Regions from separate parts of the Pseudoalteromonas sp. Of7M-16 genome, predicted to be linked through region 3. Evidence: predicted binding sites of a transcription regulator. Region 3 holds the regulator's gene; each other region holds the start of a gene.

Region 1 (6,163 bases), on a different contig from region 3:
GTCTTGTTTCAAGCTGTGCCTGTACTTGCGGCCAAATGTGATCTTCTCCTAGCTTTAGTTGTTGATCTAACCAAAGTTGAAATGCATCCAGCCAGTCTTGGTTTTGCTCAAGTGTCTCCGTGCCAGTTGGTTGCATCAGCTCTGGTGGCAAGTCTTGCGGCCCAACCATGTCACCGGGTGCCATAACGGTTAGCCAGCGACAGGTATTTTCTAGCTGTCTGACATTACCTGGCCAATGAAATGCGCACATTTGTGCCAGTGCTTTATCAGTGAGTACTTTACTAGGCACTTTAAGCTCTTTTGCACTTTTGGCGAGAAAATACTCTGCCAATTTTGCGATATCAACGCTTCTTTCTCTCAGCGGGGGAATACGCAATCTAACGACATTAAGGCGATGAAATAAATCTTCACGAAATTGACCTTCACTGACAAGCTTTTCTAAATCTTGGTGGGTCGCCGCGAGAATACGCACATCAACCTTAACGCTTTGATGACCACCTACGCGGTAAAACTCACCATCTGCCAATACTCGCAACAATCGCGTTTGCACATCTAATGGCATGTCACCTATTTCGTCTAAAAAGAGTGTGCCGCCATTTGCCTGTTCAAAGCGACCACGGCGGACACTGTCCGCACCGGTAAATGCTCCTTTCTCATGGCCAAAGAGTTCTGACTCCACTAAGTCTTTGGGAATAGCAGCCATGTTGAGCGCAATAAATGTTTTGTCTTTACGGGGGCTATGATTGTGCAATGCACCTGCTACCAGCTCTTTGCCGGTGCCAGATTCACCATTGATCAATACACTCATACTGGATGCAGACAATTTGCCTATGGCTCTAAACACCTCCTGCATAGCGGGGGCTTCGCCAATGATGTCAGGGCGATCGGTCAGTGTCTCTTGTGGTTTAGTCTTGGCGTTTTGTTGTGCCGCTCGGTAAGCTCTGTCAGCCAGTGATGTTGCTTCATCTAAGTCGAATGGTTTCGCTAAATATTCAAACGCGCCTTTTTGGAATGCATTGACGGCGGAGTCCAAATCAGAATGGGCGGTCATAATGATTACTGGTAGTGAAGGATACAGGCGGTTCACTTCTTCAAGCAACGCCATTCCATCGAGGCCAGGCATGCGCACGTCTGACATTAAGACAGCAGGCTGACCATATTCGAGGGCCGTTAAGACGTCTTGGCCATTGGCAAAGCTCTCCGTTGCAAAGCCTGCTCTAGATAAAGCCTTTTCCAATACAAATCGGATAGAAGCATCGTCATCAACTAACCACACACTTTTCATTATTTGCTCCCTAGCTCATTTTCAAAGGGTAAGTAGATACAAAACTCTGTATGTCCTGGCCAACTATCGCATTCGATAAAGCCGTTATGCTGCTCGACCAAGGTTTGCGCAATGGATAATCCAAGCCCTGATCCACCTTCTTTATTGGTAACCATGGGGTAAAAAAGCGTCGCTTTCAACGCTTCATCTATGCCAGGTCCGTTATCGGCAACTTTTATGAGCAACGCTTTTCTGAGGATTAATTTACCGCGCCTAACCCGGTGACAAATTCGGGTTGTAACACAGATCTCTCCTTTGCCTTGTAGCGCTTGCTGAGCGTTTCTCACTATATTCAGTACCACTTGCTGAATTTTTGATTCGTCCACACAAATATCCGGAATACTGGGGTCATAATCTTTGCGCAGCGTGAGTGCATGCTCGGTTTCCAATGCACTGAGCTTCAATATTGACTCAAGCACTTTATGAATATTACACAGTGTACGCTTTGGTAGCTCATTTGGTCCCAGTAGCCTGTCAACCAACTCCCTTAACCGATCTGCCTGTGCGATAATCAACTGTGCGCACTCATCTCGCTCTTGTTGTTCAACTTCATACTGCAATAATTGCGCCGCTCCGCGTATACCACCGAGTGGGTTTTTAATCTCGTGCGCTAATCCACGGATCAGATTGCGAGCTGCTTGATATTGGTGGTCCTGATTAAATGCTTTGTCAAAGCGTAGTTCTTCATCAATTCGACGGCATTCCAATTGAATGAAATTGCGATTGTTAATATGTAATTTGCGAGCGAACAAATTGATAGTGCTGGCTCTATTGTCAATGAATACAACGTCTACTTTATGTTGTTGGCAATCAATACCATCTTCAAGCACATAGCGCTTGAGCCGTTTTAGATCGATTAAATGGTGATGAAAGATGCTTTCAAAAGGCTGTTCGATGAGACGCTTTTGTCCTAGACCTAATAATTCGCTGGCGCTGTTATTGGCATAGTGAATCTTGAAGTCTTCGTCGAGTAAAATGACTGACGTTGATAAGTTTTGCCACAGTTCAGGCAATATCGATGAATTGAGGTGTTCCATTATGGGTCGCCTTGCACCAAGTTGGTGCATAGTAATTTAACACAAAAATGAACAGTGTGCTGTTGTTATTGGCTTGCTCATGCTGTGGTATCAATTTTGTGTTTATTTTTATTGGTTTGCTCTGGCTTTGTGCAAATAAAAAATGGTTTCATCACTTTTAGTAACAACCTTACCTTTGGAGTTAAAAACCATCAGCTGAATTGAATGCTCACCTCGAGGCACATTGCGCAAAGCAAAAGTGATCGTATGTTGTTTTGGCCCTGTTGGCTTGCCATCTAGATAAAGTTGCACAGTAAAGTCTTTTGCAAATCTAGGGGTGATCTGTCCACTTACATACACGCTACCCGTGTTATCACGTAGCGTTTGTTTGTGATTCGGGGCGATAATGGTTGCTTTGTACTCAGTTGCGGTTTGTTGTGTTGAACTGTTTCCTAAAACAGAGGTGTCTGTTGCTGGCATCGTTAGGAAGTGCGTATTAATTTTGACTTCCGCAGCACCTTTTCTCGGTGTGTCTGAATAGACCCAATTACCATTTTCATCTTTCCAGCGGTACACCTTTTTATCAGCATAGGCAGCATGGCTCGCTAGACATAATATTATTACTAACCACAGTCGACTCACCACAACCTCACCCTAAAAATTGAACAGTGTTAAAGCACATTATCATTGTCTCATTCTCAACATTGTGCAAGCGCTATTACTCACTGTTTAACTGTAGAGGTTTTACCGCGATTTTGCCATAAAAAAGCCCGCTATTGCGGGCTTGAGAACACATATGATTTAAGCGCGCATTTACACTATTAAATGCAACGAACATTGCGCATAGGTAACGAGCTACCTCTGTTCGCTGCGAGCATATTTTTCGTTATACGCTGTAGTACATTTCGAACTCAACAGGGTGAGTTGTCATGTTCAGCTTTTCAACTTCTTGAGACTTAAGTGCAATGTAAGCATCAATTAAGTCATCAGTGAATACACCGCCCTGAGTTAAGAATTCACGGTCAGCGTCAAGAGATGCCAACGCCTCATCAAGTGATGCTGCAACAGTTGGGATTTCTGCAGCTTCCTCAGCAGGTAGATCGTAAAGATCTTTGTCCATTGCATCGCCAGGGTGGATTTTGTTTTTGATACCGTCTAGGCCAGCCATTAGCATTGCAGAAAACGCAAGGTATGGGTTAGCTGTTGGGTCAGGGAAACGTACTTCGATACGACGTGCTTTCTCTGAAGGTACAACAGGAATACGGATTGAAGCTGAACGGTTACGTGCAGAGTATGCAAGCATTACTGGCGCTTCAAACCCTGGTACTAGACGCTTGTATGAGTTAGTTGAAGCGTTTGCAAACGCGTTGATTGCTTTAGCGTGCTTGATGATACCACCAATGTAGTAAAGTGCATCTTCAGATAGACCGCCATATTTGTCACCTGCGAAGATGTTTTGGCCATCTTTACCTAGAGACTGGTGGCAGTGCATACCAGAACCATTGTCACCTACAACTGGCTTAGGCATGAATGTCGCTGTTTTGCCGTAGTGGTGTGCCATGTTGTGGATAACGTACTTCATCTCTTGGATTTCGTCCGCTTTAATAACCATAGTATTGAAGCGCGTAGCGATCTCGTTTTGACCTGCTGTTGCTACTTCATGGTGGTGTGCTTCTACAACTTGACCAAACTCTTCAAGTACTAGACAAGTAGCACTTCTCCAGTCTTGTGAAGAGTCTACTGGTGCAACTGGGAAGTAACCACCTTTCACGCCTGGACGGTGGCCTGTGTTGCCTTCGTCGTAGCTCTTGTCAGAGTTCCAAGATGCTTCTTCTGAGTCGATAGAGTACATAGAGCCAGACATGTCAGTTTTGTATTTAACATCGTCGAATAAGAAGAATTCTGGCTCAGGACCGAATAGTACTGTGTCTGCAATACCTGTAGAGCGCATATAGTCTTCTGCGCGCTTGGCAACTGAACGAGGGTCACGCTCATAGCCTTGCATTGTAGAAGGCTCAAGTACGTCACAGCGTACGATCATAGTCGTTTCTTCAGCAAATGGGTCAAGCTTAACTGTGCTTGCATCTGGCATTAATACCATGTCAGATTCGTTAATGCCTTTCCAACCAGCAATTGACGAGCCGTCGAACATTTTACCGTCTTCAAAGAAGTCTTCATCGGCTTGGTGATGAGGGATTGAAACGTGTTGTTCTTTACCTTTTGTGTCCGTGAAACGTAAATCTACAAACTTAACTTCATTCTCTTTAATAAAATCTAAAACCGATTGTGACATGTGTCCTCCGACTCGTGGGTTATTTTTTGCTGCAATAATTTGCTTAACTGCGCTTCTCTAAGCGTGATCTGTGCCAGAATTTTAAGTTATTGAAAATTAATATTTAATTGTTTTTCATATAGCAAGTAATGGACAATTGAACTAAATAGGTGCACCAATTAAGTACGGGCTGCACTATTTTGGTGCGTTTGCTGTGGCTGGTTGTGCCATTGACTATTCCAGCCACTCCAATACTTTGAGTGTATGCAAAAATGCGTGACTAGTACATGTTGGCTGAGTAGCGGGGTCGTAGTTACAAATGATGTGTAGCATATCTATGTGACTTATTGGTAGTACAAATAAACCAGCCGCCACGACAAGCCAAAAACAACGTCTCAGGAAGGAAATTATCGTGACGCTATATTTGGGCTGGCGGCTGGTTTGAACCATAATTAGGCCCCTTTTAATGCATACTGTGCCGGTCGGCGAATGATTTTCCAGGTTGATAGCAAGGTGATACCAATGACTAGACTTGCTATTAGAGCGACCGGGATAAACCAACTCCATACAGTCATCATTTGCATAATAGGCGTTGAAGCTGCGCTAAAGTAGCCGATAAGTAAAGCACAGGTAGCCGAAGTGGCTGCGATTAAAAATGGCAGCATGTTTTCTGCAAGTACCAATTTGAAAATGGCCAAAGGCGTTGCACCAATTGACATTCTAATACCGAGCTCATAACGCCTTAGGGCAATTGCATAGCTAAATACGCCGTAAATCCCAATACCTGCTAAAATCACCGCCACGGCTGAGAGCACAATAGTAAAGATGCTAGCGACACGCTGTGATTTGAGGTGTGAGGACAAAATTTGCTCCGTGGTTTGTAAGTCATAAACGCGTATTTGTGAGTGTACTTGCGCCAGCAAATCATTGATGCTTTGTCGAGTTAGTTGCACATTGGGCTTTGTTTCGACCACGATAATAGGGTATCCAGTATTTACGCGAGGACGATAGGTCCTAGAGATTGGAGGTTGGTTTGGCAAATTCAAATCACCTACGATACCCACCACGGTGATGGGTTCATTTGAGTTGCGTGCATACAATTTAGCGCCAATCGGCTCTTTTCCAGAGGCTTTGATCATATTCGCCATAAATTCGTTGATGATCACAACAGGTGCTCTATCTCTGGCTTCAGCGTCAGTAAAGTGTCGCCCCTGCGTTAAAGTTAGGCCGAATGTTTCAAAATAGCCGCGTGTACCCCAAACGCGCTTGTGTGTCACGATAGGCTTATCCATCCCGGGCTCTAATTGCGAATGATATGAGGAGAACTGTTCTAACCAATAAGAGATAGGTGGATAACTCCCAACACCTGCACGCACAACGTCACTGTGTTGATTAAGTTGCTCTGTCGCGTCTAGCACAAGTGTGGCGCGCTGTTCCGGCGACATGTCAGTGAGCAAGGTGCCAACGTTTAAAGCGATCTGTGCAGTATTTTCAGTATTGATATGAGTTGGTGCTGTGAGCTGTGCCCAGCTTTGTTTGAAAATACTCACA
Region 2 (6,163 bases), on a different contig from region 3:
TTTAGGCGTGTGCCATTTATCGTTGCTTTATGCTTTGTGGTAATTTGATGATCAATATCAAAACTTAATTTTTCAGCTTGTTTAACATTGGCAGCACTGGCTGCGCTAATGCAAAGCAACAATAGACCTGATATTATTTTAGGTACAGCGGTCATGGTAATCCTCAAAATTCACTAATAGTGTCCATTTAATGCTTTTTTTACGCTGAATTCAAAGTGAATGAGACTAAATAGCAATATTCGCAGCCTATTACAATTTGTTTACCAATTAGGGGCGATGCAGGTTTTTTTTGTCACAAAAATCGCGTATATTTCACCCTTATGTCTGTAGTATTAAAGTATTTAGCCCTGTTAAATTCTTGTGTAACTACATCTCTCATTGCAGTCACTAGAGAAAGCTTCCATGCAAAAAGTATTAATTGTTGAAGATAGTAAGGTTGTTCAACAGATCTTACGCCATTTGGCATCACAACATTTAAATGTCGATATAGACTTTGCTTGGTCACTCAAGGAAAGTAAAGCATTACTAAAAAGCAACCGCTACACCTTGGCCTTGGTCGATCTAACTTTACCTGATGCGATGGACGCAGAGGTGGTGCAGTTAACTTTGAGCCACAATGTACCCACAGTCGTACTGACATCAAAAATTGATGAATATAGCCGCCAACAGATGCTCGAAATGGGCGTGGTCGATTATGTGATTAAGGATAATCGTGATTCCTACTTGTATGCGATTAAACTCGTCAGTCGATTGTTAAGAAATCAGGGCTGTAAAGCACTCATTGCCGATGACTCAATGATCAGTCGAGCAGTAATGAGGCAAATGTTAGAAAAGCAGCTATTTACAGTTTTTGAAGCGCAAGATGGTGAGCAAGCGCTTACTATGCTAAAAGCTGAGCATGAAATTAAACTCCTACTTACCGATTATGCTATGCCAACGATGGATGGTTTTGAATTGGTCAAAGCGGTGCGTAATTTCCGGGGGCGTGATGACCTTGCGATTGTAGGGTTGTCTGGTGCTGGAACTCACGGCCTTTCTGCTAAGTTTATTAAATATGGTGCCAATGATTTTTTAATGAAACCTTTTATGAACGAAGAGTTTCATTGCCGAGTAATGCAAACAATGGAGCAATTAAATTTAATTGCTGATATTAAAGATTATGCTCATCGAGATTATCTCACAGGCTTATATAACCGCCGTTATTTCTGCCAACAAATGGATAAATTGCTTAAAACAGGTTTACAACATAGCTGTTTAGCCTTGCTAGACTTGGACCTGTTTAAAGAAATCAATGATAAATACGGTCATTTAGGTGGGGATAGTATCCTTACCCAAGTTGCTCAGCTGTTGACGGATTCATTCTCAGATAGCCTCGTTTCACGAGTCGGTGGAGAGGAGTTTGCTGTGTTGTTAGCTGAGCAAGATATACAGAAGGCAAAAGCTGCGTTTGATGGCTTCCGAAGAAAGTTTGCCAAGAACATTTTCTCCATAGATGAACACAAGTTACATTGCACTGTAAGTATAGGTATCGCAAGATGTGAATTTCCCACGTTGAGTGAGGTAATGCGTCACGCTGATAAAGCTTTGTATCAAGCAAAAGCACAAGGCCGCAATAGTGCAGTTGGTGCCTGCACCAAATCAAATCAAATACTGGAAGAGTGCACCACCTAAGTGCACTTTTTGCAATTCCCCATCTCATTTCAAGTTTTATCTCATTGATTAATAAAAATTAATTTTATTGGCACAAAGGTTGGATTGTGAATTCCATCAACAACAGGAATCACACTCCTCTGGAGGTCAACGATGAAAATGATAAGTGCGATTATCAAGCCATTTAAATTGGATGAAGTTCGCGAGGCGCTCGCCGAATTAGGTATTGAAGGCATGACGGTTGTCGATGTCAAAGGGTTTGGCAGACAACGAGGCCACACTGAGTTATATCGAGGTGCTGAGTATCAAGTCGACTTTATTCCAAAAATAAAACTCGAAATAGCAACACACAGTGAAAATTGTCAGCGAGTTGTAGATACGTTAACACAAGCAGCCAATACCGGAAAAATCGGCGATGGTAAAATTTTTGTGTATGACCTAGAGCAAATAGTGCGGATCCGTACTGGCGAATTAGACGAAGAAGCAATTTGAGAGGCAACTGATGGACAACACAATTATAGAATTACAATTCTCGCTCAACACGTTTTACTTCTTGATATCGGGCGTTTTAGTGATGTGGATGGCTGCGGGGTTTGCCATGTTAGAGGCGGGATTGGTCAGATCAAAAAATACCACCGAAATTTTAACCAAGAATATCGCATTGTATGCGATCGCTTGCACCATGTATTTGTTGATTGGTTATAACATTATGTATGTAGGAAATTCAGAAGGTGGATTTGTCCCAAGTTTTGGAGCATTGATTGGCGAAGCCTCAGCGGATGCGGATCATGCACTAGAGTCTGATTTTTTCTTTCAGGTAGTTTTTGTAGCCACGGCTATGTCTATTGTCTCAGGCGCAGTTGCCGAACGGATGAAGCTATGGGCGTTTTTATTGTTTACCGTGGTATTGACTGGTGTTATTTATCCAATTCAAGGTTATTGGAGTTGGGGAGCTGGATTTTTATCTGAACTGGGTTTTGTTGACTTTGCTGGTTCGGCAATTGTTCATGGCGCGGGGGCTGCGGCTGCACTTGCAGGAGTTTTGCTATTGGGAGCGAGAAAAGGAAAGTATGGTAAGCACGGTGAAATATACCCGATCCCTGGTTCTAATTTACCACTAGCAACACTCGGTACCTTTATTTTATGGATGGGGTGGTTTGGCTTTAACGGAGGGTCTCAGTTGTTTATAGCAGACAAAGAAAACGCCATTGCGGTGAGTCAGATCATGCTCAATACCAATGCTGCCGCTGCTGCAGGCGCGATATCAGCACTACTAGTATGCAAAATTATGTGGAAAAAAGCGGATTTAACGATGATTTTAAATGGTGCACTGGCTGGGTTGGTGAGTATTACCGCGGAGCCTGCCTCTCCAACACCGCTTTTAGCATGTATCATAGGTGCACTGGGTGGCAGTTTGGTGGTGTTCAGTATCGTTACATTGGATAAATTTAAAATTGATGATCCGGTCGGTGCTATTTCTGTTCATGGTGTATGTGGATGCTTAGGGGTAATGATGGTGCCATTTTCAAATGACGAAGCCAATTTTGTATCTCAGTTAATTGGTCTCATGTCCATTCTCGGTTTTGTGTTTGTTACCTCTTATTTGGTCTGGGCGCTTTTGAAAAAGACCATGGGGATCCGAGTTAGCGAAGAAGAGGAACTCAGTGGTATGGACCAGCATGACTGCGGGGTTGACGCGTATCCAGAGTTTGTCACGATACGTAACCACTAGCAGTTAAAAAGATTAAAAAAGCAGGCTTTAGCCTGCTTTTTTGGTTTCAGTGGCCGTTAATCTAAGTTACTCTAGCATCATTCTAGATATCGTAAAAATTACTCCGGTAAATGTCAGATAAAAAACGTACCCCTGCAAAAAAATCAAAGTCGAAGCGCACAACTAAGAAGTCATCAAATTCTAAAAAAATGCCTATAAAGCAGCGCTTAGGGGTATTTAAATCCCGGGTTTTACAAACGCTTTGGTCGCTATTTTGGAAAGGTGGTCTAGCAGTTTGCTGTGCGGTTGCTATGTACGTTGTATACCTAGATGCGAAAGTGAGTAAGCAGTTTGAAGGCAATAAGTGGCAACTTCCAGTGCAAGTATATGCACGAGCTATGACCTTTTATCCAGATCAGTATTTGTCAGAAGATGAAGTGATTTGGGAGTTGGAACGACTAAATTATTCTCGAGTAAATCGCATTAAAAGAACGGGTCAATATCTGGTTCAAGGTCGCACGGTCACCATATATCGTCGCGCTTTTGAGTTTTATGAAGGCGAAGAGTCGGCAAAAGTATTTACGCTTAACTTTGCCGGAAAAAAACTGGCAAGTGTCGTTGATAAGAGTGGTAGAAGAACTTCATCTGAGCGTCTAGAACCTGTGCAAATTGCTCGGATCGGGAATGAAACCAATCAAGACCGAGAGTTTGTTCCTTTAGATAAATTTCCCAATGTACTCAAACAAGCGCTATTGGCCGTCGAAGATCGCAATTTTTATGAGCACCACGGAGTATCCGTATGGTCAATAATGCGTGCCCTTTACAGTAATATTCGAGCGGGAAGAACAGTGCAAGGGGGTAGTACGCTCACTCAGCAGTTGGCTAAAAATTTCTACCTGACACGTGAACGTTCAATTGTACGCAAAATCAATGAAGCTTTTATCGCGTTGATTTTGGACTACCGATATAGCAAAGATGAAATTTTGGAAGCTTACCTCAATGAAGTTTATTTGGGTCAAGCATACAACCAAGGTGTACATGGTATGGGGCTAGCTTCGGAATTTTACTTTGCTAAGCCTGTAGATGAGTTAGAGTTTGACCAAATTGCGCTGTTAGTTGCGATGGTTAAAGGGCCTTCTTATTACAACCCGCGACGATACCAAGAGCGGACTATGGAACGTCGAGATCTCGTACTTAGACTGATGGCAGAAAATGGCATCATCACAACCACTGAATATCGTCAGTCGCTAGAGCGTAAAATTGAGATTCAGCCGCTAAAAGAAAGTTTACTTCAGTCTTATCCGGGGTATCTGGAGTTGGTAAATCGAGAGCTGAAAGGCCTGGTGCCAAATGATGATATTATTCACGCAGGTGTGAGGATATTTACCTACTTTGAATTGCAAAAACAAAGTGCGATGGAAGAAGCTATCACATCTGGCTTACCTTATTTAGAGCGTCGCTTTGGTACTTCAGGACTGGAAGTGGCCATGTTGTCTGTAAATGCAGAAAAGTCTGGAGTATCTGCATTGGTGGCAGGTAGGCAGATGCGTTTTTCTGGCTTTAATCGAGTGTTGGATACAAGGCGCAGTGTCGGCTCTTTGGTCAAACCTGCAATATACTTAACGGCACTGCAAAAAGACTACAACTTGGGCACATTGGTCGATGACTCACCACTTCAAGTAACTGATGCATCGGGTAAAACTTGGTCTCCTGAAAATTTTGATCATGAGTTTCGAGGTCAGGTGCCGCTTTACGAAGCGTTCAGTAAAAGTTTAAACATACCAGCAGTAAACCTTGGGTTAGACGTTGGGGTACATAAAGTAGCAGATACCATGACTGAACTGGGGATAAAAAGTGATATTCCGACGTACCCTTCAATGTTGCTAGGGGCCGTAGAGCTTTCTAGTTTCGATGTTGCTCAAATGTATACAACGCTGGCTGCCGATGGACGTTATAGTGAATTGACCAGTATTTCTGCGATCACCGATTCCAGCGGAAAAACACTCTATAAACACCAACCTGAGCGGGAGCAAAGGTTTGAGCCTGCATCTGTGTACATGACGAAATATGGTCTAAAAAGAGTAACTAAAAGTGGTACTGGTAAGCGTCTTAATAAACACTTTCCTTCGATTCAACTGGCAGGCAAAACCGGGACGAGTAATGATTTGAGAGACAGCTGGTTTACCGGTTTCGATCATAATACCGTTACGGTAACTTGGATCGGCCGAGACGATAATAAACCTGCAAAGTTGACTGGCGGAAGAGGCGCACTTGAGCTTTATATTCGCTATTTGAAACCTCTTAATCCGCAGGCTATTGTGGATGAGCGGCCTGCAGGAGTTAAGTGGGCGTTTGTCAATAAAGCAACGGGTAAACAAGCTGCACCACACTGTGGACCAACTATTCAGTTGCCTCTGCGGGCGGAGCTATTTAACCCACGCCCAAGTTGCGAGTAGACCTTATGTTCTGAACTGACTCATGGCAGACTTTAAATTGGCTGCCATGCTGCTCAGTTGATGGGCATCATCTTGCGTAGCTTCCGCTGAGCCCAATGTATGTTCAGCAAGATCGCTAATTTCGCTGGATTCAGAAAGCGCTTGTTGTGTGGCTTGAGTTTGCTGTTGTACGAGCTCTCGAATGACATGTCCTTGTTGATCAATATCTGTCATGCTTTGCTCGGCGGCACTTAATATTTGATTGGTCTCGTTGGCTGCACTTACCCCTCGCTCCATTTTTTCAACGCTACTCAGCATTTTTTGCTGAGTATTATTTGACGCACTTTGCAATGACTTGATAATCGAA
Region 3 (6,163 bases):
ATCGCAAATAGCGCAGTACCACATCTAAACTTACATCAGGTCGAATGGTGATGGTATCACCATTCATCAATGCTCCAGCAGAGTCTTCATTGTATGACAGTGCGAGTGTGGCACGTGCTCTATCTTGGCTATCCATTGCACTGATAACATCTTGATAGACAGGGACGGGCAAGCTACGCAGAACTTCACCTAAGTCATCATCGTCCATATCTTCCGTGGCTGCCGCGATTAACTCAGGCTCCATTTTGGCAATTATACTTAGTCGGACGTCTTCAGATAGCTCTTCAAGTACATCCCCCTGGATATCGGGATCAACTAATTGCCATAAGGCTGTTCTAATTTTATGAGGCGATGATTCGAGTAGTAGTGCTGTATCACATGGTGGGATCTCTGCCAATGTCTGTCTGACTTGAACGAACTGTCCACTGTTTATTGCTTTAGTTACTTGCTGTAATTGTTCCAGTGTATAGTCTTGTTCAAAAACGTCAGGCATAGGCTTCCAAATTTCAATTTAAGAATTAGTGATAGTGTTTTTTGATTAGCCATCCAGGACGGCTAATATGTATCCCACTAGATATGTTGACAGTGATCAACCTTGCGGCCATTACTGCCTTAGCATTCTAAAGTTATGGCGTTCAAAATAAATAGATCTGGGAGATCCTATCCGCGCCGTGCCAAATTACTGTAAAAGTGAAAATAATATAATGATTATAGCTGCTTAAATTAAAAGTATTGTATTACAGTTTATTTGCAGTAACAGATCTGTTGGGACAAAAAGTAGAACCCTCACAGCTCATTCGAAGTTAGACGTCATTCTGATTCATGGAACTTATCTTCAATGAGATTTCCAATTGCGAGCAAAGCGTCTTGTGCATCGGGACCTGTGCAGGTTACTTTAACTTCTTTACCCTGACTGCTTTCCAGCAGCAACAGAGCCAATACGCTGTCTCCTGGCGCACTTTTATCACCTTGATATAGAGTAACTTGAGCGTTAAATTGAGTAGACAACTGTGCTAGTACTGTTGCTGCTCGAGCATGTAAACCCAACTTATTTTTTATTAGAAAAACGCCTTCGTATTCTCGCGTCATTACTCTTGTTCTCGGTGACGAATCTTGACATTGGAGTGAGTCCTTTGAAAGCGCTCTCCAAGTGTTTGAGCCAAGTATACAGAGCGGTGTTGACCACCAGTACAACCTATGGCGATTGTTAAGTAGCTTCGATTATTACGCTCTAAGTGTGGTAGCCAAGTTTGCATAAAAGTCTGAATTTGCCAAACAAACTTTTGAACTATGCTATGGCTTGATAAATAATCCACTACGGGCTGATCTAAGCCTGTTAAGGGCTTCAATTCAGGCTCCCAATGCGGGTTTGGTAAAAAACGTGCATCAAAGACATAATCAGCCTCTTTAGGGATCCCGTGCTTAAACCCGAATGACTCGAACGTGATAATAAGCTGTTTGTCTTTTTGCCCGAGGATTTTTTCACGTACACTTTCTGCTAACTGATGAACACTGAGATCTGTGGTATCTATGGTGACATCAGCACGGCGGATTAACACATCAAGTAAGTTGCGCTCTTGTTTTATGGCCAAGTCTAGAGGTAAGTCGTTTAAAGACAGCGGGTGTAAGCGTCGCGTTTCAGAAAAGCGTTTAACCAGAGTTTGATCGTCACAATCTAAATAAAAAACACGTGGTTTCGCAAAACCAGGTAAATACTCTAAGATATCATGAAATTCTTGTTGCTCTTTAGGTAAGTTTCTAACATCGATGCTTACCGCAATTTTATTGTAGCTATCAGAGACACTGCGAACTAGAGCAGGCAGCAGGTTAACTGGAATATTATCAGCGCAGTAATAACCCAAGTCTTCTAAAACTCTTAATGCAACAGATTTACCTGAGCCAGAGCGGCCACTGATAATTATGAGTTCCACGTTTAATTCCTATTATTTATCAAACTCAACAAGGACTTGATGAAGCTCGCTATCATTACTTGCTTGCCTAAGTCGTTTACAAAAAGCTTTGTTATTTAGTTTACCAGCGATACTGGCTAAGGTCTCTAAATGTTGTTTATTTTCACCGTCTGGTACGATGAGTGCAACAAAAATGTCCACATTGCGATCGTCATAGGCATCAAAAGGAATGGCTTGTTGGTTTACAAGTATGATGGCAATAATGTTATTTAAACCTGGCAACCTGCCATGCGGGATCGCTATCCCTTTACCTATCCCTGTACTGCCTAGCTTTTCGCGGTTTAAAAGTGCTTCTAGAATCTCATGTTGATTGGCACTTGGAATTTTTGACTGCGCCAGCTCACTAATATATTGAAGTATTCTTTTTTTACTATTAAAAAGGACCGCAGCTTTGCTACAGTCCTCGGAAATGAGTGTGCTAAGTTTCATGATTTAGTGTCGAGTTAGCTTCTCTTTATGTTTAATCACTTGTCGATCTAGCTTATCAATCAAACCATCAATTGCTGCATACATATCTTTATGCTCTGTAGAAGCAAACAATTCACCTCCGTTGACATGCAATGTGGCTTCTGCTTTTTGTATGAGTTTTTCGACATCTAAGATTACATGTACGTTGTTGATGTGATCAAAATGCCTTTCTAGCTTCGCAAACTTACTCGTTACGTAGTCTCTTAATGAATCGGTAATTTCTACATGGCGACCAGTTAAATTTAGTTGCATAAGCATTTTTCCTTCTTTTGTTACGCCTAAATCAAGCTCTTACGTTGATTAGACGGTGGAATAGCCAAAGACTCTCGGTATTTGGCAATAGTACGTCTTGCCACCTTAATACCTTGATCAGCTAATACATCTGCAATTTTGCTATCACTTAAAGGCTTAGCAGCGTTTTCAGCAGCAATTAGCTTTTTGATGAGTGCTCGGATCGCTGTGGAAGAACATTCACCACCATTCTCGGTACTAACGTGGCTCGAGAAGAAGTATTTCAATTCATAAATGCCACGAGGCGTGTGCATGTATTTTTGCGTTGTTACTCGAGATATTGTCGACTCGTGCATGTCAACCATTTCAGCAACATCATTGAGTACCATAGGTCTCATTGCCTCAGGGCCATGTTCAAAGAATGCCTGTTGTTGCTGCACAATGCAATTAGTAACTTTCAATAAAGTTTCATTTCTGCTTTCAAGGCTTTTAATAAACCATTTTGCTTCTTGTAAATGAGAGCGAATGAATTGACTGTCACTGCTTGATTTTACAGAGCGAGACATAGCAGCATAATGATCGTTAACTCTTATTTTAGGCATAGAATCAGGGTTTAGCTCAACAACCCAACGTCCCTTGACCTTTTTAACGGAGACATCGGGGATTACGTAATCGGCCTCTTCTTGCACTATACTTGCAGCAGGCTTAGGGTTTAAGCTGTGGATCAACGTCATCACTTCTTTTAGCTCACCTTCTTTGAGCTTTGTTTTCTTCATGATAGTACGATAATCACGATTCGCTAATAGATCGATATGTTCATCGATAACTAGCTTGGTTTGTTCAAGCCAAGGCGTGCCTGCCGCAAATTGATTGAGTTGCACAATTAAGCATTCCTGAAGGCTTCGAGCGGCGATCCCTACTGGGTCAAAGAGTTGGATGCGTTTTAGGACAGCTTCAACTTCATCGAGCTCGACGGGGTCTTGATCATTGTCGAGATTCAAGCTTTCTAAAATGTCTTCGCACGATACTGTTAAAATGCCAGAGTCATCTACACCCTCAACAATTGACAGTGCGATCAACCTGTCCGTCGCGCTAAATGGTGTGAGCTCAAGCTGCCACATCAAGTATTCTTGCAAGCTTTCAGTTGTCTGTCCTTGGTAGACGCTTTCATCTTCAGGCATAGGCCCTGATGAACTTACCGGCGCCGCACTGATGTATTCATCCCAAGTCACATCCATCGCCATCTCATCGCTGAGGGTCTCTTTATTTAGAGCTGTATCAGTGTCTTGTTCATAATCGCTGATCTGTGGCTCAGGGATCTCCTCAGAGCTGGACTCTGCTTTTTCGCTTGCCTGTGATTGCTCTTGCGTTTTGTCTAGACCGTTGTCAAAAGATTCTTGTTCGTTTTCTTCTACTTCCAATAAAGGATTGCTGTCCAGCGCTTCTTGAATTTCTTGCTGGAGGTCTAATGTGCTCAACTGCAGCAGGCGTATCGCTTGCTGTAGTTGTGGTGTCATTGTTAATTGCTGCCCCATGCGCAGCTGTAGCGATTGCCTCATGTATCTCTAACAATCCTTTCTGTTGTTACGCTTATTCTTAACTATAGCCTGAATTGTTCGCCTAAGTAGACATCTCGGACTGTTTGATCCGCTAAAACATGTTCAGGGCTACCTGAAGCAATTAATTCACCATGGGAAACAATATAGGCTTTTTCACATACATCCAATGTTTCACGTACATTGTGATCTGTGATCAACACACCGATTCCACGATTTTTTAAATGCTCAATAATTTTCTTTATATCTAACACTGAAATGGGATCAACGCCAGCAAAAGGCTCATCTAATAGAATAAATTTTGGATCTGCGGCTAAAGCGCGAGCAATTTCTACTCGACGACGCTCTCCACCGGAAAGCGCCATTCCTAAACTAGAGCGAATATGTTGAATATTAAATTCGTCCAATAATTCGTTTAGTATCGTTTCACGCTGAGCTTTATTTAGGTCTTTACGTGTTTCCAAAATAGCCATTAAATTTTGATAAACCGTCAACTTTCTGAATATCGATGACTCTTGTGGTAAATAGCCGATCCCCATACGTGCGCGGCTATGCATTGGCAGCAAGGTGATATCCTGCTGATCAATATGAATGCTGCCTTTGTCACTTGGCACTAAACCCACAATCATATAAAAAGTGGTGGTTTTACCTGCGCCATTAGGCCCTAGCAATCCCACAATGCTTCCAGCTTCAACACTGAGTTCGACGTTTTTTACAACTTGTCTGCCTTTGTAGCTTTTGGCGAGTGCTGTGGCTTTTAGTGTGCTCACTGTTGCTCCTTGTTACCATCTTGTTTTTTATCAACAGGGAGTAAGACAGTTCTTACACGCTTACCTTCGTCATTGGCTTTTTGTGCGCTGATCAGCTGTTTCTCCATATCGTAGAGAATTTCTTGAGCGGAAATCTTTTGACCAGCTTGACTGATCTCTGCGTTGCCTTTGATTGTCAGAAGACGATTTGCTACATCGTAACGCACTTCGTTGGCGCTGGCTTTTAGTAGTGAGCCATCAGTTTGTCGTTCCTGAAAGATTGCTGGGGAACCAGTTGCAACTAATAATTGTTTATTTTCGCCTAGCTCCTCTCGTCTGTGCACTTCAAGTCGATCGGCAAAGATTTTTCTCTGGCCATGAATAATTTCGACATTTTCTTCAAATACGCCGATGTTAGTCTGTAATTGTGCTTGCTGCTTGCCTGAACTGATAATGACTTGCTCTGGGTTACTATTAGCCAATACGCAGTGTGGCAGTAGTCCAATAGCACAAGTGAATAGTAGGGTTGCACTTAGTTTATTGCTTATCATAAATCGTTTCGGTGTGGTTGATGAGTTCAATGACCTCAATATTGAGATCGGCGATAAGGCCCTTTCCAGTAATGGTTACACTCGGGCCTGTAATGACCACGGGCTGTTCTGAGCGCATCATCCGGTTGGTGATCTCGAGCCGGAGGTTGTCTGCGTCAATGTGCGTGATCATTGCTGTTTCGTTCAAGTTGGTTGCTTTAACGTTGCCTTCTAAAATCAAGGTATCGTTTTCATATAAAGTGGCTTCGTTTGCAGCGAGTTGCCAATTGTGCTGCCCATTGTGTAATACAAAAATAGGTGCTTCAAAATGGCTAAATCCCAACTCCTGATAGAGCTCCATTCTTTTTGCTGTAATTTGATAACTGAGCTGCCCATTTTCTGCAAAAGAAGTCTGTTTCAAATCGACTGCTACATAATCAGGCTTGGCAATTGTTTCTTCTTGTTGTTGAGTTTGCTGCTCTGTTTGTATTAAAAAAGGATACCAAAGCCACAGCATGGTAGCGCCGAAAACTACGAGTAGTATGACTCGTAAATTAGTCATGTACTGCTCCCATTAGAGAGTAGCTCGTTGCCCTGACTTAACATTAATAAGTCGGTGAGTTCCCTGACGGCGCCAAAGCCTCCAGGCATCATAGTCG
Region 4 (6,163 bases), on a different contig from region 3:
CGCAAGGCGGCTTTTGACCAAATAAAGCTTATTATCGCCAAGTACTATGCCACACTGCTGCTCTAAAAAGGTGCGAAACTGATCGTACTCGCTTTGCTCTAAATGTTTATTTTCCAAGGTTTACCACCACTTATTAATCACAATGAACCCATTTTTTCACAGCCGAAGCCAGCTCATCCGGGTTAAATTTGGCAATAAAGTCATCTGCACCCACTTTTTCAATCATTGCCTGATTGAATACCCCACTGAGTGAAGTATGTAAGATGACATGTAAAGGCGCTAGCTTAGGATCTGCCTTAATTTCAGCCGTTAAGGTATAACCATCCATTTCTGGCATCTCTACATCAGAAATTAATAACCCAACACGCTCTGTGATATCGTTTTGGCAATCTACTTCTGCAATTTCTTTGAGTCTGATCAGCGCTTCTTTACCATTTTTCGCTAGTTCAGTTTGCACGCCCAAAGGTTCAAGTGCTCTTTTTACTTGGTTTCGTGCAACGGCAGAGTCATCTGCAATAAATACAATACGCTCACCGAGATCTTTTTGCATCTCACCGTCTGCGACAATATCTTGACTAACTTCCGTATTTATTGGGCAGATCTCGTTCAATATTTTTTCAACGTCAAGGATCTCAACCAGCTCTTCCTCGATTTCTGTCACCGCTGTCACGTAAGAATATCGACCAGCTCCTGATGGCGGAGGCATGATACGTTCCCAATTCATATTCACGATGCGCTCAACTGCACCAACCAAAAAGCCCTGCACAGAGCGATTGTATTCGGCAATGATCACAAAACAATTTTTAATATCTTCAATTGGGGGCCCACCCACCGCAAGCGACATGTCAATTACGGAAATAGTTTGGCCACGAATATGTGCAACACCACGCACATACGAATTAGATTTTGGCATGGCGGTAAGAGGTGGGCACTGCAATACTTCTCTTACTTTAAAAACATTGATACCGAAGCGTTGGCGCCCCTTCAAACGAAAGAGTAATAGTTCAAGTCGGTTTTGACCCACCAACTGTGTTCGTTGGTTAACTGAGTCTAAAATACCTGCCATTTCATTCTCCTACTCAAAATACAGCTTATCGGAACAATGTTTGCTTGTCATATAGCATTCAAAGTTGCCCTTGAAGCGGTGAAGCAATTCACGCAAAATCTTTATACCTTGTTTCACCCCATAAGCATAGTCGAAACATCATGAGTTTGTTAAAAAATACAATTGCAGTTCAATTCTTTCTCATTTTGGCATATTTTTTAGCCAAGCAGCCTGTTTACGCTCACACCTATGAGCCAGTACAAATTCAGGAAGTCGCAATAAAGTATGTGGAAAAACATACCACTGAGGACCCAAAAGGGGAAGTCAATGTCTCTGCATTGCCGCTGGATTCACGGCTCCCTAATCGGCAATGTAAGTCGCCATTAAAAGTTTCTAGCAAAGCCTCACCTCCATTTAATCGTCAAGTTACCGTACAAGTTCGCTGCAACGACAAAAAGAACTGGGTACAGTTTGTGCATATAAAAATAGAAACTTTATACCCGGTCATAGTCAGTACTCAGCAGCTGGATAAAGGCACGGTTTTGCAAGCTGGCGACTTAAAAATGGCAATGCGACCAAAACACTTTGTTCGCGCTTCAAACATTGATAGCATTGATATGTTAGTTGGTAGTAAAACGAAACGTCGCATCCAAGCTGACAAAGCCATCAATTTACGTCATGTTTGTATGGTTTGTAAGGGAGACTCTGTCATAATAGTGGCTGGCAATGGGCACTTTGCTATCAAAACTCAGGGGATCGCCCTGCAAGATGGCAATCTCGGCGAGCAAATTCGTGTAAAAAATGTAAAATCAGGGAAAACCATCCGAGCACGCGTAAAAGATGTTGATTCCGTTGCGGTCAATATTTAAAATTTTTGCTAAAGTTAGTAGTGGAATGGTCGATAAAAAGACTGAAACAACTATTTTATATGGGTCAATGTCATGGTTAATAACATTAACGGTCAAAATCAGCCAAACAATGTTGCTAATAATATTAAGCAACAACGTGCTGAATTGCAAAGAAATGATGCAAGTAATACGGCAACAAAACCTGCTGCTCAACAAAAAGCGGCTTCAGACTCGGTTAGCTTGACGCCACAGGCACAGCAATTAAAAGGCTTGCAAGACAAAGCGCAGCAAACGCCGGCATTCGATAGTAAGAAAGTAGAAGAGCTTAAAAAAGCCATTGCAGAAGGTAAGTATCAGGTTGATGCTGAGAAACTTGCCAAAAATATAGCGGCATTTGAATTCGATTTATATGGATAAAGATATTGAGCTGTGTATACAGCAACTTACGGCACAAATTACATCACTAGAAGCTTTGACCCAGCTTCTAGACGATGAACTTAACGCGCTTAGCTCTAGAAATGGCGATGGCCTAAAAGACATCGCGCGGCAAAAAATTACCTTCTTAAATACAATACAGAAGACTGATAAAAGTTTATCAACTTACCCTAAAGAGTTGTTTCAAGACCCAGATGTGGCGCCCTTAACGGAGCAAATAAATTTATTGCTACTTAAATGCAAAAATCAAAACGAAGTGAATGCAAAAGCAGCTCATTTGGCGCACATGACAGTACGTGAATTGAAAGAGATTTTGATCGGTAGGCCAATGTCGACCACCTACACAGAAGAAGGAAATGTGGTTGAAAACGTAGGCGAAATCGTCAAAAACCTCAAAGCCTAAGTTAATCTTAGCGGCAAAAAAAGCACTGTACCGACAGTGCTTTTTTAGTTAGACATGACTAGTAATAGGTGACTCGTTGAATTTTCTTCGGTTTTACCTGACCAATATAAAGGTCATATACGGTTTTCATATCAAGCTCCAACTCTGTGGTATAAATATCACCGACCGCATATGATTTGAGCACTCGGGCACCTCGGATCACCCCTTGAACTTGGCTACGCAAGCCGTCATTTTGCGCAACTACACCCCTTACGGTCGTCGTGGCGTTGAGCTGGTGGCCATAGACTTGCTCAGCTAGCTCTCGATACGCTTCCAATTTAGACACTTTAATTGCCATAAGCATTTTTTCACTATCGGTCGCTCCAGGCTGTGCATCCAATGGCGCGTACCCTATCGCTTTTAAAACCGGGTAGCTGTCTGGTTGAACGTAACTATATTCTACATGTTTGTCGATAATTGAACTGCAGCCAGCAAGACCTACCACTACACCTATGGCTAAAATTTTGCTAATTTTAAATAACTTTCGCATATGTTACCGACTCCTAATCACGCCAAATTGCCTTTGTGTTTATACAGCATGCACAAATTGCGCCAATGCTATTGGCATAGGATTTGCTGAACTATGAAATAGAAGTCAAATTTTTGATATGGTATTAAACGATGAAAAAAGTGAGTAGTACAGCTCTTGTAGCCTGTTTACTAAGCTTTGGTGCTCAAGCAGAATGGTTTGAAGTAACAGGGTATGCAAATGCATACACAACTGACAGAGCGGCGGCAAGGCAAGAAGCAGTCCAAGATGCCATAACACAAGCGCTGATTTTTTCTGGTGCAACCGTATCAAGTATTCAAACGCTCGCAGATGGCGTGCTTGCACAAGATCACATCAAAATAAAAAGCCATGGCGAAATCCAAGAGATCAATCTAGTCTCAGAAAACACACAAGATGGTGTTATGAGTGTGACTCTTCACTTAGATATTTTCCCTAAACAACAGCAGTGCCCCGAAGAGTCGTTTAATAAACAGATCACGATAACACAAAGTCAACTGATGCAACCTCATCAAGCCAGGCTAGGTCAAATTTTTGACATACATAAATCAACCAGCGAGCGCATGTATCAGACATTGATGCAGCGCAATATGTCGGTCAAGCCTATTCCATTTATAGATAAAAGCATTAATGTACGCGCGTTCTTTTCACAAAACTTTGATTACGACGCCCAGCTTATTGAGAGCCTAACAGCCTCAAGCAATAGCCAATATGTATTGCTCAGCCAAATAACCGACCTCGCCAGTACACAGCAATTAAATAGTGACTATGCTTTTTGGCAAGATGACGAATACGTGAGAAGTTTCAAAATAGACTTTGCCGCTTTCGACGCAATCAGCAAAGATAAAGTGTGGCAACAACACTATAGCGTTACAGGCGTGTGGCCCTATGAAAAAACCAAGATCATTGACGTATATAGCGACACCTTTTGGCATACTGACTATGGCAAACGCATTCAAGGTGTTTTTAATAGCCTTGCACAAGATCTAAACCAAGCATTTTCATGTTTGCCAACAAAAGGTAGGATCCTTCATAAAGACCAAGATCAGGTTGTAATTAACTTAGGCAGTGCCCATGGATTGCAAGAAGGGCAGATTTTGAGTATTGCACATCGCAGTGACGTAGCAGGTGAGAGAAACCAGTTTTTTACTCGTAGTATTCAAACAATCAATCGGGTCAAGGTGACACAAGTTAACGCTCAAAATGCCATCGCGAAAAATATAAACAGCAGACCGATGAATAATATTCAAATAAACGATATTGTCGAGCTTATCATCGCCCCCAGCGAAGACTTTGCGCTTTAACGCGGCTTCTCTAGTGCCTGTTAAATTCACATTGTAGCGGCTGGCGTCCCCGGTAGGAATCGAACCTACATCAAAGCCTTAGGAGGGCCCCGTTTTATCCATTAAACTACGGGGACACGCCATCACATCAAAGATTAAACCCTTGATTGTGCGGTTACATTTATAACAGCGCTAAACCCTAAATGACAAGTATATTTTAAAAATAGTACGCAAAAACAGAAACCTAAATGCGCAACTAAGATATGGAGTTATAAATGAGCTAGTTGTGGTGCAATGGCTTGACTACATATAACAGTCAAGCCTAGCTTATCGATAAGTGACTGTCGCACTGGGGTGAAGTATAAAATAGGGAATAATGACATTACTGCTTGCCACGACCAAACGACTATCAAAATCCAACAGTCGAGAGTTGACCTCAACTCCCCTATCGCGATAGATCATAGTTCCGGTTAGAACATGACTTGGCACAGGGTTTTGTGGGAGTTTTTTGGCGTCTCGAGACAAAATAAAGTCACCATTTCTAGTTACTGCTATACCGCGGTGAGATTTAAAGTCGAGCGCGGGGTAACCCAATTTTTGAAATTGGTGGATCATCGACTCAGCCAACTGATTTCCCAGCTGATTGCTGTTTCGTAAACTTTTGTCAAAACTCACAAAACTCGTAATTGCAACAGCATTGGGAGAAACCCCCGACATGGAATCTGTTAACTCCAATGCTATTTGTCCAGCATAATTGGCCAGCTGCTTATTATGGGAGTAGCTAACAAACCCCGGGTCGGTGTACTCGACCTCTGGGGACATATTTAGCTCATTGGCTAACTGAGCAAGCTGCAACGATTGCTGTGCTTGTTTCGATTGCTGTCCTTTGGGCACTATTTGCGAATGCTGACTGCTCTCACAGCCAAACAGCGCTACTAGGCAGCTAACTAATGCTATGCTGTGTTTCATTGCCATTACCTGCTTGCTCTTTCCAAACGAATGCCATCGTGGCCAATGCCATCACGTAACGCGTTAACAACCGACTGAGGTAAAAACCCTTGTGCAGTACCTACCACGGCTTTGCTTTTTACGCCGACAATTCGAGCATTGACTAGCACGCCACCTTGATGATTTGCCAAAGTACCCGCCAACACGTAATTAAAAGTATGCTCATCTGATAACTCTAAAAAGTCGCGGCTAAATATGAAGTCCCCTTGCTTAGTAACCCGCATAAAGTCGGTCGTTTTAAAGTCAACAACAGGTACGCCAAAGTTGTGTAACTCGTGAACGAAGCTCTCTGACAACTGGTTACCTAGCAACGAGCCATAGTTATAGTCTTCATCTAAAAAGACAAAGGTCGCTACCGCGATTGGCGTTCGGTCGTTTACATAGCGTAAGTTACCAATCATGTCTTGCATCAAATTTTGTACATAGTGGGTCACATTTCGACTTGCCATTTGCTGAGACACGGTCATGCCATGCATTCCACCAGGGTGTACCTGAAACTGGCTTTCAGAGCTAGCAAAAGCATTTTTATCTACCGCCATTGCATTACTGTTATGACGCTCACTGTCGGTACTCGAGCAGCCGAATAACACAGGC

The links. Region 3 encodes sigma-54, which starts transcription at its own class of promoters, with help from an activator protein. Its sites were predicted from a motif close to GTTGGCACGNNNNTNGNNT; they were not measured.
Region 1: glnA (glutamate--ammonia ligase) is a predicted target of sigma-54. The motif match lies at 4,693-4,711, and genes of this name have one in related genera.
Region 2: MHN81_RS16075 (P-II family nitrogen regulator) is a predicted target of sigma-54. The motif match lies at 1,738-1,756, and genes of this name have one in related genera.
Region 4: MHN81_RS10975 (flagellar assembly protein T N-terminal domain-containing protein) is a predicted target of sigma-54. The motif match lies at 3,331-3,349, and genes of this name have one in related genera.

What each region holds. Positions count from the first base shown of each region.
Region 1 covers NZ_JAKRFY010000017.1:125,515-131,677, reverse strand. Annotated here, with positions in the region: gene ntrC (nitrogen regulation protein NR(I)) at 1-1,285, opposite strand, end outside; gene glnL (nitrogen regulation protein NR(II)) at 1,285-2,361, opposite strand; gene MHN81_RS17555 (DUF4124 domain-containing protein) at 2,470-2,985, opposite strand; gene glnA (glutamate--ammonia ligase) at 3,227-4,633, opposite strand; gene MHN81_RS17545 (ABC transporter permease) at 5,065-6,163, opposite strand, start outside.
Region 2 covers NZ_JAKRFY010000015.1:96,431-102,593, forward strand. Annotated here, with positions in the region: gene MHN81_RS16065 (carboxypeptidase C (cathepsin A)) at 1-155, opposite strand, end outside; gene MHN81_RS16070 (response regulator) at 403-1,671, shown strand; gene MHN81_RS16075 (P-II family nitrogen regulator) at 1,804-2,142, shown strand; gene MHN81_RS16080 (ammonium transporter) at 2,153-3,382, shown strand; gene mrcB (penicillin-binding protein 1B) at 3,493-5,817, shown strand; gene MHN81_RS16090 (methyl-accepting chemotaxis protein) at 5,821-6,163, opposite strand, start outside.
Region 3 covers NZ_JAKRFY010000003.1:278,847-285,009, reverse strand. Annotated here, with positions in the region: gene mgtE (magnesium transporter) at 1-493, opposite strand, end outside; gene MHN81_RS05015 (HPr family phosphocarrier protein) at 811-1,089, opposite strand; gene rapZ (RNase adapter RapZ) at 1,089-1,931, opposite strand; gene ptsN (PTS IIA-like nitrogen regulatory protein PtsN) at 1,944-2,399, opposite strand; gene hpf (ribosome hibernation promoting factor) at 2,403-2,690, opposite strand; gene MHN81_RS04995 (RNA polymerase factor sigma-54) at 2,717-4,228, opposite strand; gene lptB (LPS export ABC transporter ATP-binding protein) at 4,270-4,995, opposite strand; gene lptA (lipopolysaccharide transport periplasmic protein LptA) at 4,992-5,522, opposite strand; gene lptC (LPS export ABC transporter periplasmic protein LptC) at 5,512-6,066, opposite strand; gene kdsC (3-deoxy-manno-octulosonate-8-phosphatase KdsC) at 6,063-6,163, opposite strand, start outside.
Region 4 covers NZ_JAKRFY010000008.1:268,968-275,130, forward strand. Annotated here, with positions in the region: gene MHN81_RS10945 (protein-glutamate O-methyltransferase CheR) at 1-117, opposite strand, end outside; gene MHN81_RS10950 (chemotaxis protein CheV) at 134-1,066, opposite strand; gene flgA (flagellar basal body P-ring formation chaperone FlgA) at 1,207-1,914, shown strand; gene flgM (flagellar biosynthesis anti-sigma factor FlgM) at 1,987-2,310, shown strand; gene flgN (flagellar export chaperone FlgN) at 2,303-2,731, shown strand; gene MHN81_RS10970 (LPP20 family lipoprotein) at 2,790-3,260, opposite strand; gene MHN81_RS10975 (flagellar assembly protein T N-terminal domain-containing protein) at 3,392-4,582, shown strand; tRNA gene MHN81_RS10980 (tRNA-Arg) at 4,624-4,698, opposite strand; gene MHN81_RS10985 (FlgO family outer membrane protein) at 4,889-5,530, opposite strand; gene MHN81_RS10990 (FlgO family outer membrane protein) at 5,536-6,163, opposite strand, start outside.